Regions from separate parts of the Citrobacter sp. U14242 genome, predicted to be linked through region 4. Evidence: predicted binding sites of a transcription regulator. Region 4 holds the regulator's gene; each other region holds the start of a gene.
The links. Region 4 encodes PurR, which represses purine synthesis genes. Its sites were predicted from a motif close to CANGCAAACGTTTGCNTG; they were not measured.

Region 1: the regulator PurR is predicted to act here: its motif matches at 2,446-2,463, upstream of glyA (serine hydroxymethyltransferase).
Region 2: the regulator PurR is predicted to act here: its motif matches at 1,979-1,996, upstream of gltB (glutamate synthase large subunit).
Region 3: the regulator PurR is predicted to act here: its motif matches at 1,563-1,580, upstream of carA (glutamine-hydrolyzing carbamoyl-phosphate synthase small subunit).

The regions. Positions count from the first base shown of each region.
Region 1 is NZ_JBKGLW010000001.1:40,482-45,092, reverse strand. It holds gene hcaD (phenylpropionate dioxygenase ferredoxin reductase subunit) at 1-995, shown strand, start outside; gene glyA (serine hydroxymethyltransferase) at 1,075-2,328, opposite strand; gene hmpA (NO-inducible flavohemoprotein) at 2,656-3,846, shown strand; gene glnB (nitrogen regulatory protein P-II) at 3,943-4,281, opposite strand; gene glrR (two-component system response regulator GlrR) at 4,350-4,611, opposite strand, start outside.
Region 2 is NZ_JBKGLW010000005.1:282,275-286,885, reverse strand. It holds gene gltB (glutamate synthase large subunit) at 1-1,943, opposite strand, end outside; gene ACLJXE_RS10645 (TIGR01212 family radical SAM protein) at 2,629-3,558, shown strand; gene arcB (aerobic respiration two-component sensor histidine kinase ArcB) at 3,653-4,611, shown strand, end outside.
Region 3 is NZ_JBKGLW010000007.1:131,873-136,483, forward strand. It holds gene rihC (ribonucleoside hydrolase RihC) at 1-222, shown strand, start outside; gene dapB (4-hydroxy-tetrahydrodipicolinate reductase) at 396-1,217, shown strand; gene carA (glutamine-hydrolyzing carbamoyl-phosphate synthase small subunit) at 1,672-2,820, shown strand; gene carB (carbamoyl-phosphate synthase large subunit) at 2,838-4,611, shown strand, end outside.
Region 4 is NZ_JBKGLW010000004.1:169,602-174,212, forward strand. It holds gene ACLJXE_RS07910 (MFS transporter) at 1-1,082, opposite strand, end outside; gene cydH (cytochrome bd-I accessory subunit CydH) at 1,261-1,350, opposite strand; gene purR (HTH-type transcriptional repressor PurR) at 1,648-2,673, shown strand; gene punR (DNA-binding transcriptional activator PunR) at 2,793-3,716, opposite strand; gene punC (purine nucleoside transporter PunC) at 3,828-4,611, shown strand, end outside.

The sequences.
Region 1 (4,611 bases), on a different contig from region 4:
ACAATAACGTTCAGCTGCATCTGGGCGTAACCGTGCGAACGCTCGGCCGACAAACCCACGAGCTGGCATTGGCTGACGGGCAGACCTACCCGTGGGATCGGTTACTGATTGCCACGGGTGCGTCAGCGCGCCCGTTCCCATTACTGGATACGCTCGGTGATCGCTGCTTCACGCTGCGCCACGCCGGGGATGCGACGCGTCTGCGGGAAGCGCTCAGCCCTGGGCAGTCGTTCGCCATTGTCGGGGCCGGAACCATTGGACTTGAGCTGGCCGCCAGCGCCACGCAGCGCGGTTGCCAGGTCACCGTCATTGAACTGGCCACCACGGTGATGGGCCGCAACGCGCCGCTGCCGATACAGCGTTACCTGGCCGCCCGTCATCAGCAGGCGGGCGTACACCTTATTCTCAACAATGCGATTGAGCAGGTGTTTGAGGGAGAGCGTCTTACTCTTACATTGCAAAGCGGTGAGCAGCTTCAGGTTGATAGCGTGATTTACGGTATCGGGATTATTGCCAACGACGGGCTTGCCCGTGAGGCAGGTCTTGATGTGGCAAATGGCATTATCATTGATACCTCATGCACAACCGCAGATCCGAACATTTTTGCCGCCGGTGATGTGGCAGTACAGCGTTTGCCAGACGGAACGCTGCAACGTTGTGAAAGCTGGGAAAACGCCAATAATCAGGCGCAAACTGCCGCAGCGGCTATGCTCGAATTACCTCTACCGACACTGCCCCCGCCCTGGTTCTGGACCGACCAATTTAATGACAATCTGCAATTTGTTGGTGATATGTGTGGAGAGAACTGGGTCGTTCGCGGCAATCCAGATGACGGCAAGGCTATCTGGTTCCAGCTACGCGACGAGGCGTTGATTGGCGCAGTAGCGCTCAACAACGGACGCGAAGTGCGCGTGTTGCGTAAGCTGATTCAGTCTGGACGAGCGGTGAACGAGGAAGCTCTGCGTGATCCAACTGTGGCGTTGAAGTCCTTGTGATAACGGCCTGATAAACACAGCACCATCGGGCACAAAAAAGGCCGCATTCGCGGCCTTTTTCACATCAAACGATTAACGCTTACGCGTAAACCGGGAAGCGTGCACAGATATCCAGCACTTTACCTTTCACACGCTCAATAACAGCTTCGTCATTGATGTTGTCCAGAACGTCACACATCCAGCCAGCCAGTTCTTTCACTTCTGCTTCTTTAAAGCCACGACGAGTCACAGCCGGAGAACCGATGCGGATACCGGACGTTACAAACGGGCTCTTCGGATCGTTCGGAACGCTGTTTTTGTTAACGGTGATGTTAGCACGGCCCAGCGCAGCGTCAGCTTCTTTACCGGTCAGGTTTTTATCAACCAGATCCAGCAGGAACAAGTGGTTTTCAGTACCGCCAGAAACCACTTTGTAACCACGGTTCAGGAACACTTCCACCATCGCTTTGGCATTTTTAGCAACCTGCTGTTGGTAAACTTTGAACTCTGGCTCCATCGCTTCTTTCAGTGCTACCGCTTTACCGGCAATCACGTGCATCAGAGGGCCGCCCTGCGCATTTGGGAAGACAGCGGAATTCAGCTTTTTGTACAGCTCTTCGTCACCGCCTTTCGCCAGGATCAGGCCGCCACGCGGACCCGCCAGGGTTTTGTGGGTGGTGGTAGTCACAACATGAGCATGCGGAACCGGGTTCGGGTAAACGCCTGCGGCAATCAGACCCGCAACGTGCGCCATGTCAACAAACAGGTATGCGCCGATGCTGTCGGCGATTTCACGCATTTTTGCCCAGTCAACCACACCGGAATAAGCAGAGAAGCCACCGATGATCATCTTCGGCTTGTGCTCTTTGGCCTGCTTAGCCATGTCTTCGTAGTCAATTTTACCGGACTCATCAATACCGTAAGGGATGATGTTGTACAGTTTACCGGAGAAGTTTACCGGGGAGCCGTGAGTCAGGTGGCCGCCTTGTGCCAGGTTCATACCCAGAACGGTATCGCCCGGTTGCAGCAGAGCGGTATAAACAGCGAAGTTAGCCTGAGAACCTGAGTGCGGTTGGACGTTAGCGTAATCAGCACCAAACAGCGCTTTCGCGCGGTCGATCGCCAGTTGCTCAACGATATCAACGTATTCGCAACCGCCGTAGTAGCGCTTGCCCGGATAACCTTCAGCATATTTGTTGGTCAGCTGAGAACCCTGTGCCTGCATAACACGCGGGCTGGTGTAGTTTTCGGAGGCGATCAGTTCGATGTGCTCTTCCTGACGTACTTTTTCCTGCTCCATAGCCTGCCACAGTTCGGCATCATAATCGGCAATGTTCATTTCACGCTTTAACATCCGCATCTCCTGACTCAGCTAACGATAAATTTTTAGGCCTTATAAAGGCGGTCCATAGGACAACGGCCAACAGTATAACCGAATCATTCCTCGATAACAGGTCTTGACAAAGGATTTTACGCAAACGATTACCTCCACAGCATACAAGGCTTTGGAGAATAAAGAGATGGCGAATTTCAACGGATTTCTTTTCAGGTTTGTGATGCAGATTTTTCACGTTGTAACCTTTACAACGCAAAGTTACAAAGAACCATTTACAATGCAGGGGTATTTTTTATAAGATGTATTTGACATACATCATTAAAGTTTCAGATAAAGGAAGACCGTATGCTTGACGCACAAACCATCGCTACAGTGAAAGCCACCATCCCCTTGCTGGTTGAAACAGGTCCGAAACTGACCGCTCATTTCTACGATCGCATGTTTACGCATAACCCAGAGCTGAAAGAAATTTTCAACATGAGTAACCAGCGTAATGGCGATCAACGTGAAGCGTTGTTTAACGCCATTGCCGCGTATGCCAGCAATATCGAAAACCTGCCAGCGCTGCTGCCAGCGGTCGAGAAAATTGCCCAGAAGCATACCAGTTTCCAGATTAAACCCGAGCAATACAACATCGTGGGGGGGCATCTGTTGGCAACGCTGGATGAGATGTTCAGTCCAGGACAAGAAGTGCTGGATGCGTGGGGCAAAGCGTATGGGGTGCTGGCTAACGTCTTCATCAACCGTGAAGCGCAGATTTACAGCGAGAACGCCAACAAAAATGGCGGCTGGGAAGGCACCCGTCCTTTCCGTATCGTGGCCAAAACGCCTCGCAGTGCGCTTATCACCAGCTTTGAGTTCGAACCTGTTGACGGCAAAACCGTTGCTGAATACCACCCGGGACAGTATCTGGGCGTTTGGCTGAAGCCAGAAGGCTTCCCACATCAGGAAATTCGTCAGTACTCACTGACCCGTAAACCGAACGGCAAAGGCTACCGTATTGCTGTTAAGCGTGAAGAAGGTGGCCAGGTCTCAACCTGGTTGCACAACCACGCAAATGTGGGTGACGTTGTTCATTTAGCCGCACCTGCGGGCGATTTCTTTATGGATGTCGCCACCGATACCCCGGTGTCGCTGATTTCCGCAGGCGTGGGTCAGACCCCAATGCTGGCGATGCTGGATACGCTGGCGAAAGCGAATCACACGGCGCAGGTCAACTGGTTCCACGCAGCGGAAAACGGCGACGTGCATGCCTTTGCTGATGAAGTCAACGAACTAGGCAAAACGCTGCCACGCTTTAGTGCACACACCTGGTATCGTGAGCCAACCGAAGCCGATCGCGCGAAAGGTACGTTTGACAGTGTTGGACTGATGGATCTGAACAAACTGGAAGGCGCTATCAGCGACCCGACGATGCAGTTCTATCTGTGCGGCCCGGTTGGCTTTATGCAATTTGCTGCAAAGCAACTGGTCGGTCTGGGTGTGAAAAACGAAAACATTCATTACGAATGCTTCGGCCCACATAAAGTCTTGTAATTAAGTCATGCCTGATGGCGCTGTGCTTATCAGGCCTACGGGAGTGTGTAGGCCGGATAAGGTGTTTACACCGCCATCCGGCAAGCACGGCGCGACTTAGATTGCCGCGTCGTCTTCTTCGCCGGTACGGATACGAATAACACGCGCCACATCGAAGACAAAAATCTTACCGTCACCGATTTTGCCAGTCTGGGCAGTACGAATAATCGTGTCGACACAGGTATCGACAATATCGTCGGTAACCACGATTTCAATTTTTACCTTCGGTAGAAAATCCACCATATATTCCGCGCCACGGTACAGCTCGGTGTGGCCTTTCTGACGGCCAAACCCCTTCACTTCTGTCACTGTCATACCGGTAATGCCGACTTCTGCCAGCGCTTCGCGGACATCGTCCAGCTTGAAGGGTTTAATAATCGCATCAATTTTTTTCATGGTTTTCCTGTCGTTTTTATCGCGTAACCGGTTGCTCACCGTATCATAAATCAGTCGTATTGACGGTGCTACTCTTTAAAGTCGTTTGCATCCAGCTCGTGACGAGAAAGCAATTTATAGAATTCTGTGCGATTGCGTCCCGCCATTCGTGCAGCATGGGTAACATTGCCTTTGGTGATTTGCAGCAGCTTACGCAAGTAGTTGAGCTCAAACTGATTGCGCGCTTCAACAAAGGTTGGCAGCGCCGTATTTTCACCTTCCAGCGCCTGCTCCACCAGCGCGTCACTGATCACCGGCGAAGACGTTAACGCCACGCACTGTTCAATCACG
Region 2 (4,611 bases), on a different contig from region 4:
TTGGCATCGCAACGCAGGTTTTGTTCTACCAGACGGGTTTGTACCGCCCCGACAGCCATGGGGGCAGGAACCGGTAAGCGGTTCTTCGCGATGTTACGGTCGGAGAGCACCAGCAGTACCGTGCCGTTACGCACCATCTGTTCAGCTTTATCGCACAGGGCTTTGACCGTTTCTTCCAGCGTGGTTTCAGTCACGTCGAAGGTGATATCCAACCGGTCGGCGCGATAGTGATCTTCTTTCATGGTGGTGAGCTGGGTGAAATCGGAGTACAGCAGAATCGGCGATTTGAAGCTCAAGCGGTGTGCCTGGCCTTCTGCCTCGCAAAAGACGTTCATCTCACGACCAATGCTGGTGGCCAGTGACATGACGTGTGCCTCACGCAACGGATCGATAGGCGGGTTTGTGACCTGTGCGAACTGTTGACGGAAGTAGTCATAAATAATGCGCGGCTGGCTGGAGAGCACGGCAAACGGGGTGTCATCACCCATTGATCCAACGGCTTCCTGGCCGTTCTCTCCCAGTACCCGAATGACAGAGTCCAGCTCTTCAGCGCTGTAGTTAAACTGTTTCTGGTAGCTGGCGAGGGTATCATCGTCCAGTTCGCGGCTGCCGACTTGATCGTCTGGCAGATCTTCAAACGGCACCAGCCGGCGGACGTTCTTCTCCATCCACTCTTTATACGGGTGGCGGCTTTTCAGATCGTCATCAGTTTCGGCGGAATGCAGAATGCGCCCGCTGCGGGTATCAATAACCATCAGTTCGCCCGGGCCGACGCGACCTTTCTCGACCACTTCATCCGGCTGATAATCCCAGATCCCAACTTCAGAAGCGCAGGTGATGAGCTTGTCTTTGGTGATGACATAGCGCGCCGGGCGCAGGCCGTTACGATCAAGGTTACAGGCGGCAAAACGACCGTCTGACATGACAATACCTGCCGGGCCGTCCCATGGCTCCATGTGCATGGAGTTAAAATCAAAGAACGCGCGCAGTTCCGGGTCCATGTCCGGGTTGTTCTGCCAGGCTGGCGGTACCAGCAGGCGCATAGCACGGATAATGTCCATGCCCCCCGCCAGCAGCAGTTCCAGCATGTTATCCATGGAACTGGAGTCGGAACCGGTTTCGTTGACGAACGGCGCGGCATCGTGCAGGTCCGGGATCAATGGGGTCTGGAATTTGTAAGTACGCGCGCGCGCCCACTGACGGTTACCGGTGATGGTGTTGATTTCACCGTTGTGTGCCAGGTAGCGGAACGGTTGTGCCAGCGGCCAGCGCGGCACGGTGTTGGTGGAGAAGCGTTGGTGGAACAGGCAGATGGCCGACTCCAGGCGCAGGTCCGCGAGGTCCAGGTAAAAGCGCGGCAAATCTGCCGGCATACACAGACCTTTATAGATATTAACCAGATTCGACAAGCTACAGACGTAGAAGTCTTTATCGTCCTGGAGGCGTTTTTCGATACGACGGCGTGCGATGAACAGGCGGCGCTCCATATCGCGTGGGCGCCAGCCAGCAGGGGCGTTGACAAAAATTTGCTCGATACGAGGCAGGGAGGAAAGGGCGATTTCACCGAGAACACCTTCGTTGGTTGGCACGTCGCGCCAGCCTACGATCGACAGAGTCTCCTGCTGTAATTCTTCTTCAACAATGCGACGAGATGCCGCTGCCAGTTCAGGGTCTTTATTTAAAAAGATCATGCCAACGGCGTAGTTTTTAGCTAAACGCCAGCCGCGCTCTTGCGCAACAATGCGGAAAAAGCGGTCAGGTTTTTGTAACAACAAGCCGCAACCATCGCCGGTTTTGCCATCGGCAAGAATTGCGCCACGGTGCTGCATACGGGCCAGTGCGTGTATGGCGGTACGCACTACCTTGTGGCTAGGTTCGCCTTCTATGTGGGCGATCAGGCCGAAACCACAGTTATCCTTCTCAAGGGATTTATCGTACAACATATCAGTGAACCTCCCCAGGCTCTGCGGGACACCTCTCCGATACCGTTTGCGCGCGGGCACACCAAGAGCATGGCGACGGGGTTTGCGTTTCATACGCTCACCTCGCATTCGCCCTCTTTATCCTTTTCGCATAGGTCAAACAAGTTTGAGGACTTGCTTCAGAGGGAATCTCAATTACTGCATAAATATGATGAGCAGACTGCTCATCCAGAAAGCTTCCAGCGGATTTCCAAGTTATCGGGAATCCACACACAGGTCAAATGGCAATCTTATTTATGCAAAAATGTGCTATAGGGCGATTAACTTTATGAATGCATTGAAAATAAAGGTATTTTTACATTGATTTAACCAGAGTGTGATCGCTGGTGAAGTGTGATCTGTCTCACTGTCAGGAAGGCCGGTTATCTCCCGTCCTCCCTTTGTTTATCTCAATGTTTGGTATTTTATGCTGGCTTGTAGACTTTTGGCGTCTTAAAGATACTGTTTTTACATGAGAGCCATCAGAAGATAAAAAAATAGCGAGATATAAGGAAAAGTAATTACTTTTTGATTGAATGAAATTTCGGTTATTTTGAATGGTTATTCAATAAATAAAGGCTCGCCAGGGCGATTGATCCAGGTCATCGCCGACTGAGGCTAAAAATGGCAGGCTTTGGCCTCTTTTCAAGGCGCGGTCTATCAGATTATGCAGTTACAGAAATTAGTCAATATGTTTGGTGGGGATCTTTCTCGCCGTTATGGGCAAAAGGTTCATAAACTCACGCTACACGGCGGGTTTAGCTGCCCAAATCGCGATGGCACCATTGGACGTGGCGGATGTACCTTCTGTAATGTCGCCTCCTTTGCTGACGAAGCGCAGCAGCATCATTCCATTGCTGAGCAACTCGAACATCAAGCGCAACTGGTGAATCGCGCGAAGCGCTATCTGGCCTATTTTCAGGCTTATACCAGTACCTTTGCGGAAGTACAGGTGCTGCGTTCGATGTACCAACAGGCGGTCAGTCAGGCCAGCATTGTCGGGCTGTGTGTTGGCACGCGCCCTGACTGTGTGCCGGATGCCGTGCTCGATCTGCTGTGCGAGTACAAGGAGCAGGGCTACGAAGTGTGGCTGGAACTGGGTTTGCAAACTGCCCATGACAAGACGTTGCATCGCATTAATCGCGGGCATGATTTTGCCTGCTATCAGCGTACCACCCAACTGGCACGGGAGCGTGGGCTGAAGGTGTGTTCACACCTTATTGTCGGTCTGCCGGGAGAAGGGCAGGAGGAATGCCTGCAAACGCTGGAGCGCGTGGTGGATACTGGCGTTGACGGTATTAAGCTGCATCCGCTGCATATCGTGAAGGGCAGTACGATGGCGAAAGCCTGGGAGGCTGGACGGTTGTACGGCATTGGACTGGATGAGTACACGGTCACCGCAGGTGAGATGATTCGCCATACGCCACCCGAGGTGATTTATCACCGCATTTCCGCCAGCGCGCGCCGTCCTACGCTACTGGCCCCGTTGTGGTGTGAAAATCGCTGGACCGGGATGGTCGAACTGGACAGGTATCTCAATGAACATGGCGTCCAGGGATCCGCTCTGGGGACCCCCTGGAGCCTGCCAGACGCGTAGCGCGATGAGGGAAACTACGCATTTCTTGCACAATCTTAAACGTCACGCTGAGAATTGAGTATTATTGTGCCAAGTTGTCGTGAAGGAACCCTCTATGAAGCAAATTCGTATGCTGGCGCAATACTATGTCGACCTGATGATGAAGTTAGGTCTGGTGCGCTTTTCGCTGCTGTTGGCGCTGGCTTTGGTTGTGTTGGCAATTGTGGTGCAGATGGCTGTCACTATGGTGCTGCATGGCCAGGTAGAAAGCATTGATGTCATCCGTTCTATCTTTTTTGGCCTGTTAATTACCCCCTGGGCTGTCTACTTCCTGTCTGTGGTGGTTGAACAACTGGAGGAGTCCCGGCAACGCCTTTCCCGACTGGTACAGAAGCTGGAAGAGATGCGCGAGCGCGATCTCAAGCTCAACGTGCAGTTGAAGGATAATATCGCCCAACTCAATCAGGAGATTGTCGAACGTGAAAAGGCGGAAGCTGAGCGGCAGGAGACGTTTGAACAGCTGAAGGTCGAAATCAAAGAGCGTGAAGAAGCGCAGATCCAGCTTGAGCAGCAATCTTCATTTTTACGTTCTTTCCTTGATGCTTCACCGGACCTGGTTTTTTATCGCAATGAAGATAAAGAGTTTTCCGGCTGTAACCGTGCGATGGAGCTGCTGACAGGTAAGAGCGAAAAGCAACTGGTGAATCTAAAGCCGGCTGATGTGTATTCGCCAGAGGCGGCTGAAAAAGTTATTGAAACCGACGAGAAGGTATTCCGCCATAACGTTTCGCTGACCTATGAGCAATGGCTCGACTATCCGGACGGGCGCAAAGCCTGCTTTGAGATCCGTAAAGTGCCCTACTACGACCGCGTCGGGAAACGACACGGTCTGATGGGCTTTGGTCGTGATATTACCGAGCGTAAGCGCTATCAGGACGCCCTTGAGCGCGCCAGTCGTGACAAGACTACCTTTATCTCTACGATCAGCCACGAGCTGCGTACGCCGCTTAACGGTATCGTCGGTTTAAGTCGGATTCTGTTAGATACAGATTTAACCGCTGAGCAGGAAAAATA
Region 3 (4,611 bases), on a different contig from region 4:
ATGCATGACCTCTGTGCGATTGCCTGGCTGGTGCGCCCGGATCTCTTTACGCTCAAGCCCTGTTTTGTCGCCGTTGAAACGCAGGGGGAATATACCTCTGGTACAACGGTCGTAGATATCGAAGGGCGGCTGGGGCAACCCGCTAATGCCCAGGTGGCGCTGGGGCTGGATGTCGAGGGGTTCCAGCAGTGGGTGGCACACGTTTTGGCACTGGCCCCCTGATTTCCACGTTATATAACGATATGACGCTGCTTATTCCGTGGCGTCATGCCTTTTACTGATATCTTTCCCTGTTTATCATTAAATTCTAATTATCGACGTTTTCGGCTGGCGGCGCAGCGATACGCTGGTTAATCTGAAAACGATTTACGTAAAATTAACAAAAGAGAATAGCTATGCATGATGCACAAATCCGCGTTGCCATCGCGGGAGCCGGAGGACGCATGGGGCGTCAGTTGATTCAGGCCACGCTGGGTATGGATGGCGTACAGCTTGGTGCGGCGCTGGAACGTGAAGGCTCTTCCTTACTGGGTAGCGATGCCGGGGAACTGGCGGGCGCAGGAAAGACGGGCGTAACTGTGCAAAGCAGCCTTGAAGCGATAAAAGATGATTTTGACGTTTTTATCGATTTTACCCGTCCGGAAGGTACGCTGACACATCTGGCGTTTTGTCGCCAGCACGGCAAAGGCATGGTAATTGGTACCACTGGTTTTGATGATGCGGGAAAACAGGCTATTCACGATGCTGCACAGGATATTGGCATCGTCTTCGCCGCTAACTTTAGCGTCGGCGTTAACGTCATGCTGAAGCTGCTGGAGAAAGCCGCGAAAGTGATGGGTGACTATACCGACATTGAAATTATTGAAGCTCACCACCGCCATAAAGTGGATGCGCCGTCTGGTACCGCGCTGGCGATGGGGGAGGCGATAGCCGGGGCACTGGATAAAGATTTAAAAGACTGTGCCGTCTATGCGCGTGAAGGTTATACCGGTGAACGTGTGCCGGGCACTATCGGTTTTGCTACGGTGCGTGCGGGAGATATCGTTGGAGAACATACCGCGATGTTTGCTGATATCGGTGAGCGCATCGAGATTACGCATAAAGCCTCCAGTCGTATGACATTCGCTAACGGTGCAGTGAGATCGGCAGTTTGGCTGAAATCTAAATCAAATGGTCTTTTTGATATGCGAGACGTGCTTGATTTACGCAATTTATAAGGTTTACCACCCTTCGTGATGTGGTTATTGTAGTCGTAATTGTTTGATTACATGGGGCAATATTTTATTGCCCTTTATTTTGTCTATTTAAAGTTAGTTTTGAGCTGAGTGCCTTATTTTTATATGTTTTCGTGTTATTTTGTGTGAGTAAAATGTGAATTTTGACCGTTTGGTCTACTTTTTATCTCTTGCTTCTGAAATTTGATACTCTTCCTGCTCCGCAAGCGTTTTCCACTCAAAGTTAGTTGATCTTTTTGATGCCTGGAGGCGAGTTAATTCATCAATGGCGCAAAATAATAATAAAAATTGTCCTTTTGGGTAGACTTTTACGTGGGCAATCTCTAGAATGCCGCCGTTTGCCAGAAATCCATAGGTAAGCAAATTTGCATTGATTCATGGTGTGTTAATGAATTAATATGCAAATAAAGTGAGTGAATATTCTCTGGAGGGTGTTTTGATTAAGTCAGCGCTATTGGTTCTGGAAGACGGAACCCAGTTTCACGGTCGGGCCATAGGGGCAACAGGTTCGGCGGTTGGGGAAGTCGTTTTCAATACTTCAATGACCGGTTATCAAGAAATCCTCACTGATCCTTCCTATTCCCGCCAAATCGTCACTCTTACTTATCCTCATATCGGTAATGTCGGTACCAATGAAGCCGATGCAGAATCTTCTCAGGTACATGCGCAAGGTCTGGTCATTCGCGACCTGCCGCTGATTGCCAGCAACTTCCGCGATACTGAAGACCTTTCTTCTTACCTGAAGCGCCATAACATCGTGGCGATTGCCGATATCGATACCCGTAAGCTGACGCGCCTGCTGCGTGAAAAGGGCGCACAGAACGGCTGCATTATTGCGGGTGACAACCCGGATGCGGCACTGGCGCTGGAAAAAGCCAAAGCATTTCCGGGCCTGAACGGTATGGATCTGGCGAAAGAAGTGACCACTGCGGAGCCGTATCACTGGACGCAGGGCAGCTGGACGCTGGCAGGTGACTTACCGGAAGCAAAATCTGCTGATGAACTCCCGTTCCACGTCGTGGCTTACGATTTTGGTGCCAAGCGCAACATTCTGCGTATGTTAGCGGATCGCGGCTGCCGCCTGACGGTAGTACCGGCGCAGACCTCTGCAGAAGAGGTCCTCAAGATGAATCCGGACGGTGTTTTCCTGTCCAACGGCCCTGGCGACCCGGCCCCGTGCGATTACGCGATTACTGCGATTCAGAAATTCCTCGAAACCGATATTCCGGTATTTGGCATCTGCCTCGGCCATCAACTGCTGGCGCTGGCGAGCGGCGCAAAAACCATCAAGATGAAGTTTGGCCACCACGGCGGCAACCATCCGGTGAAAGATATTGATAACAATACCGTGATGATCACCGCGCAGAACCACGGTTTTGCAGTGGATGAAGCCTCCATGCCTGCCAATCTACGCGTGACGCATAAGTCGCTGTTTGATGGCACCCTGCAGGGGATTCATCGTACCGACAAACCGGCGTTCAGCTTCCAGGGACACCCGGAGGCGAGCCCAGGTCCGCACGACGCTGCGCCGTTGTTTGACCACTTTATCGAGCTTATTGAGCAATACCGTCAGTCCGCGAAATAATCAGGAGTAAAAGAGCCATGCCAAAACGTACAGACATAAAAAGTATCCTGATTCTGGGCGCGGGTCCGATTGTAATCGGTCAGGCGTGTGAGTTTGACTATTCCGGTGCCCAGGCGTGTAAAGCGCTGCGTGAAGAGGGTTACCGCGTCATTCTCGTGAACTCCAACCCGGCCACCATCATGACCGACCCGGAAATGGCCGATGCAACCTATATCGAGCCGATTCACTGGGAAGTGGTGCGCAAAATTATCGAAAAAGAGCGCCCGGATGCGGTGCTACCGACCATGGGGGGCCAGACGGCGCTGAACTGTGCGCTGGAACTGGAACGTCAGGGCGTACTGGCTGAGTTCGGCGTGACCATGATTGGTGCGACGGCGGATGCCATTGATAAAGCGGAAGACCGTCGTCGTTTCGACATCGCGATGAAAAAAATTGGTCTCGACACTGCGCGTTCAGGCATCGCCCACACCATGGAAGAAGCGTTGGCGGTTGCCGCTGATGTTGGCTTCCCGTGCATCATCCGACCTAGCTTTACCATGGGCGGTACCGGTGGCGGTATCGCTTACAACCGTGAAGAGTTCGAAGAAATCTGCGAACGCGGCCTGGATCTCTCCCCAACCAACGAACTGCTGATTGATGAATCGCTGATTGGCTGGAAAGAGTACGAGATGGAAGTGGTGCGTGATAAAAACGACAATTGCATCATCGTCTGCTCCATCGAAAACTTCGACGCCATGGGTATCCATACCGGTGACTCCATCACGGTTGCCCCGGCGCAGACCCTGACCGACAAAGAATATCAAATCATGCGTAACGCCTCGATGGCGGTACTGCGTGAAATTGGTGTGGAAACCGGTGGTTCCAACGTGCAATTTGCGGTGAACCCGAAAAATGGTCGCCTGATTGTCATCGAAATGAACCCGCGTGTGTCCCGTTCCTCAGCGCTGGCGTCCAAAGCAACGGGCTTCCCGATTGCTAAAGTGGCGGCGAAACTGGCGGTGGGTTACACCCTCGATGAGCTGATGAACGACATCACCGGTGGTCGTACTCCGGCCTCCTTCGAACCGTCCATCGACTACGTTGTGACGAAGATTCCACGTTTTAACTTCGAGAAATTTGCCGGCGCAAACGACCGTCTGACCACCCAGATGAAATCTGTTGGTGAAGTGATGGCGATTGGCCGCACGCAGCAGGAATCCCTGCAGAAAGCGCTGCGTGGCCTGGAAGTGGGCGCGACCGGTTTTGACCCGAAAGTGAGCCTTGATGACCCGGAAGCACTGACCAAAATTCGCCGTGAGCTGAAGGACGCGGGCGCCGAGCGTATCTGGTACATCGCCGATGCCTTCCGCGCCGGTCTGTCTGTTGACGGCGTGTTTAACCTGACTAACATTGACCGCTGGTTCCTGGTGCAGATTGAAGAGCTGGTGCGTCTGGAAGAGAAAGTGACTGAAGTGGGCATTAACGGCCTCGACGCTGACTTCCTGCGTATGCTTAAACGCAAAGGCTTCGCCGATGCGCGTCTGGCTAAACTGGCTGGCGTGCGCGAAGCAGAAATTCGCAAACGGCGTGAACAGTATAAGCTGCACCCGGTTTACAAGCGCGTGGACACCTGTGCCGCAGAATTTGCTACTGATACTGCTTACATGTACTCCACGTATGAAGAAGAGTGTGAAGCGAATCCGTCCGTAGACCGCGATAAAATTATGGTTCTGGGCGGCGGCCCGAACCGTATCGGCCAGGGTATTGAATTCGACTACTGCTGCGTACACGCCTCATTGGCGCTGCGTGAAG
Region 4 (4,611 bases):
ATTACCGGTACGAAACTGTAGCCCAATCCTCCGGAAATTACCGCCCCACCAGCAGCCGCTCCCAGGGCATTCCCCAGATTAAACGCGCCAATATTAACTGACGATGACAATCCAGGTGCCTCGCTGGCAACGCGCATCACACGCATCTGCAGCGGCGGAACCACCGCAAACGTTGCTGCGCCCCACACCACCATACTCACGGCCGCACCCAGCTCATTACGAGCCAGGAAAGGTATTGCCAGCATAATAATCATTAGCAGCAGCAAAAAGCCTTTCAGCGTACCGTTAACCGAACGGTCAGCCAGTTTCCCCCCCAGATAGTTACCGATAGAGAACCCAACGCCAATCAGCACCAGCATACCGGTGACAAACGCCGGCGTAGCATGAGTAATGCTATGCAGCACGGGTGAGATGTAGGTATAAAGCGTAAACATCGCCCCGGCCCCCAGAACGGTCGTCAGTAACGCTGACACCACTTGTGGACGCATTAACACCGCCAGTTCTTTGCGCACATCAGGGCGCTCACCAGCCCCACCTTTCGGTAACGAGAAGAACAGACTGACCATTGCGATAACACCCAGTCCCGCCGTCGCCATAAAGGACATACGCCAGCCGATGGTTTCCCCAAGCCAGGTTGCCGCGGGAACACCGCCAATATTGGCGATAGTTAACCCCATAAACATAGTCGCAACGGCGCTGGCCTGTTTATGTTTGGGGACAACGCTTGCTGCCACAACCGAACCGAGGCCAAAAAATGCCCCGTGGTTAAGACTGGTCAAAATGCGCGACAGCATCAGCGTCGTGTAATCCGGAGATATCGCCGAAAGCACATTACCCAACGTAAAAATGGCCATCAGGAAGATAAGCGCATTGCGACGCGCACGATGGGACAGCAGTAATGTCATCAGCGGTGCGCCAACCATCACGCCTACCGCATACGCGCTGATTAACATCCCAGCGGCCGGAATTGAAACATCCACACCTTTGGCAATGACGGGTAGCAATCCCATGGGAGAAAATTCTGTCGTTCCAATGCCAAACGCACCTATCGCCAGCGCCAGTAAAGGATAATTTATTTTCATCTATCGACTCCGTAACGTCGAGCCTTGGCACGACACATCATAAGAGTCAAAAGCATGACATTGATCGCAAAATTAATAAAGTTAACAAAATTGCAAAAGACTTTTGCTTATTGGCAAAAAATAGGACGGAAAAGACAAGCAGAAAGGGTGAGGGAGAGCAAACTCCCTCGGGGGGAAATCAGTGCAGTGCTGCAGTCAGGCCACCCGCGACAATCAGGCCCAGAACAATTATGGTCGTCACTAACGAAAATTTCAGATCGGTGCTCATCAAGTTTTCTCCTTTTTATTCCCACACAAAAAGTGATATTGCGCATTTTTACACACTTGAAAGCAAAAATCTCTCACGATTTATATTGATAACTGCTTTTAACTCTTCCCCTTTTCGTTAAGATCAGACAAAATTCCACGCTTACTTGATTAGCGTACCGGCCATTGACCCCTTCCTGACGTTCCGTGTCGTTTTCCCGGCGTGCCGCAACCCCGACGTTGCGTTGAGGGTGTGTGAAGGCAAACGTTTACCTGGAGTATTCTCAGGAGCTTAGGATATGGTCTGGAGTGAGATGTAATGGCAACTATTAAAGATGTAGCGAAGCGAGCAAACGTTTCCACTACAACCGTATCACACGTAATTAACAAAACGCGCTTTGTCGCAGAAGAAACGCGCAACGCTGTCTGGGCAGCGATTAAAGAACTGCACTACTCCCCCAGCGCAGTGGCACGTAGCCTGAAGGTGAATCACACCAAATCGATCGGTTTGTTGGCAACCAGCAGTGAAGCTGCCTATTTTGCCGAAATTATCGAGGCTGTTGAGAAGAATTGTTTCCAGAAAGGCTACACGCTGATTCTGGGCAACGCCTGGAACAGTCTTGAAAAACAGCAGGCATACCTGTCTATGATGGCGCAAAAGCGCGTAGATGGCCTGTTGGTAATGTGTTCAGAGTATCCGGAATCACTGCTTTCCATGCTCGAAGAGTATCGCCATATTCCAATGGTGGTCATGGACTGGGGCGAAGCAAAAGCCGACTTTACCGATACCGTCATTGATAACGCTTTCGAAGGTGGTTACATGGCGGGCCGGTATCTGATTGAACGCGGTCATCGTGAGATCGGTGTGATCCCGGGTCCCATGGAGCGTAATACCGGCGCAGGCCGCCTGGCTGGCTTCATGAAAGCGATGGAAGAAGCGCTGATTAAAGTTCCCGAAAACTGGATTGTACAGGGTGATTTCGAACCTGAATCCGGCTACCGCGCTATGCAACAAATCATCTCCCAGTCGCATCGCCCAACCGCCGTATTCTGTGGTGGCGATATTATGGCGATGGGTGCGCTGTGTGCCGCAGACGAGATGGGACTGCGCGTGCCGCAGGATATCTCAGTTATCGGTTACGACAACGTGCGCAACGCTCGTTACTTCACCCCTGCGCTGACCACCATCCACCAGCCAAAAGATTCACTTGGTGAAACAGCTTTCAACATGCTGTTAGACCGTATCGTGAATAAACGTGAAGAATCGCAGTCAATCGAGGTGCATCCACGTCTGGTAGAACGTCGTTCCGTTGCCGACGGTCCATTCCGCGATTATCGTCGTTAAGCCCGTTATGTGGGTAATGCCGTTCAGAAAGCATCAATCGGTGTTGGCGGGGGTAATGAACATACTCTCTCCGAGAAAGGGTTCTGCTCTCCATACATGCTTAACTGAACGGCATTACGCTATGCGAGGAGCTCATCCGGCTCCCGCAGCCACTCTTTATTCAGCGTCTCACTATCCCCCAGGTAGTCCAGTAACCAGCTCAGTGCAGGCGACGTATCATTCTGTTGCCAGGTCAGGCAACACGCGGCATCCGGGAACGGATTTTCCAGCTGTAACGCCACCCATTTTCCGCTATCGATCCACGGTTTTGCAAAATGCGTCGGTACCATCCCGACACAGAGTCCGGCTGACAAGCAGGTGGCCGAGGATTCCCAGTCAGGAACCACGACGCGTTTTTGGTTGTGCAGCAACCATGTAATACGTTTCGGCAGCGTGCGGGACGTGTCTTCGCGCACCAGCGATGGCCAGTTGCGCAACGTATCGTCACTGAGCGGTCCCGGCATTGTCGCCAGCGGATGATGACTGGCTACCACGCAACTCCAGCTCAACATTCCCATATCCCGGAACGTATAGCGTCCCCCTACCGGAATGGCCTGCGTTGCTCCGATAGCTAACTCCACACGACCGTCCGAAAGCGCGTCCCAGACGCCATTAAACACCTCCTGAAAGACCAGAAGCTCCACATCATCGAAATGGCGGTAGAAATCCACAATCATCTGTCGGGTTCGTTCCGGGCGAACAATATTATCTACCGCAATCGCCAGCTGTCCTCGCCAGCCATTGGCGATTTGTTGACATTGCTGACGGGTGATCTGCATTTTTTTGATAACAGACCGACCTTCTTTTAAAAACCACGCGCCAGCAGGCGTTAATTCCACGTCCCGGTGACGACGTTCAAAAAGAGGTACAGCCAGCCACTCTTCCAGTTGGCGCACAGTGTAGCTTACCGCCGAAGGTACGCGGTGCAACTCCTGAGCAGCCGAACTAAAGCTACCGTTACGCGCCACCGCATCAACAACTTCAAGTGAATATTCCGACCACATGCTCTGCCTGCAAAAAATTTGAAATCAGTAAGCAAATATTAGCGTTTCACAGCGAGAATTACACTCACTACACTCAGCGGCAATGTTCTATTGCTAAAAAGAGAAACGATAATGCAACCAGGAAAAGGGTTTTTAGTCTGGCTGGCAGGTCTTAGCGTGCTAGGTTTTCTGGCAACCGATATGTATTTGCCCGCCTTTGCTGCTATTCAGTCCGATTTACAGACACCCGCTTCTGCCGTGAGTGCCAGCCTTAGTTTGTTCTTAGCCGGTTTTGCCGTTGCACAACTTTTGTGGGGGCCACTTTCCGACCACTATGGTCGTAAACCGATTTTGATGCTGGGCTTATCCATCTTTGCGCTGGGCAGCCTGGGCATGTTGTGGGTAGAAAACGCCACCGGCTTACTGGTGCTTCGCTTTATTCAGGCCGTTGGTGTCTGTGCGGCTTCGGTTATCTGGCAGGCGCTGGTTACCGATTATTATCCTTCACAAAAAGTAAACCGCATCTTTGCCACCATTATGCCGCTGGTCGGATTGTCTCCTGCACTTGCACCGTTATTAGGCAGTTGGATCCTGATACATTTTTCCTGGCAGGCCATTTTTGCCACCCTTTTTGCGATTACCCTGATCCTGATGTTGCCGGCTCTGCGCTTAAAACCAACGGCAAAAGCGCGCGATGATAGCCAGGATAAACTGACGTTCGCTACGCTGCTGCGCTCCAAAGCATACCGTGGAAATGTACTGATTTACGCAGCATGTTCTGCGAGCTTCTTCGCATGGCTGACGGGTTCACCGTTTATCCTTAGCGAAATGGGCTATAGTCCGGCTGTGATTGGTTTGAGCTATGTTCCGCAAACTATTGCATTTTTGATCGGTGGTTACGGCTGCCGCGCGGCAC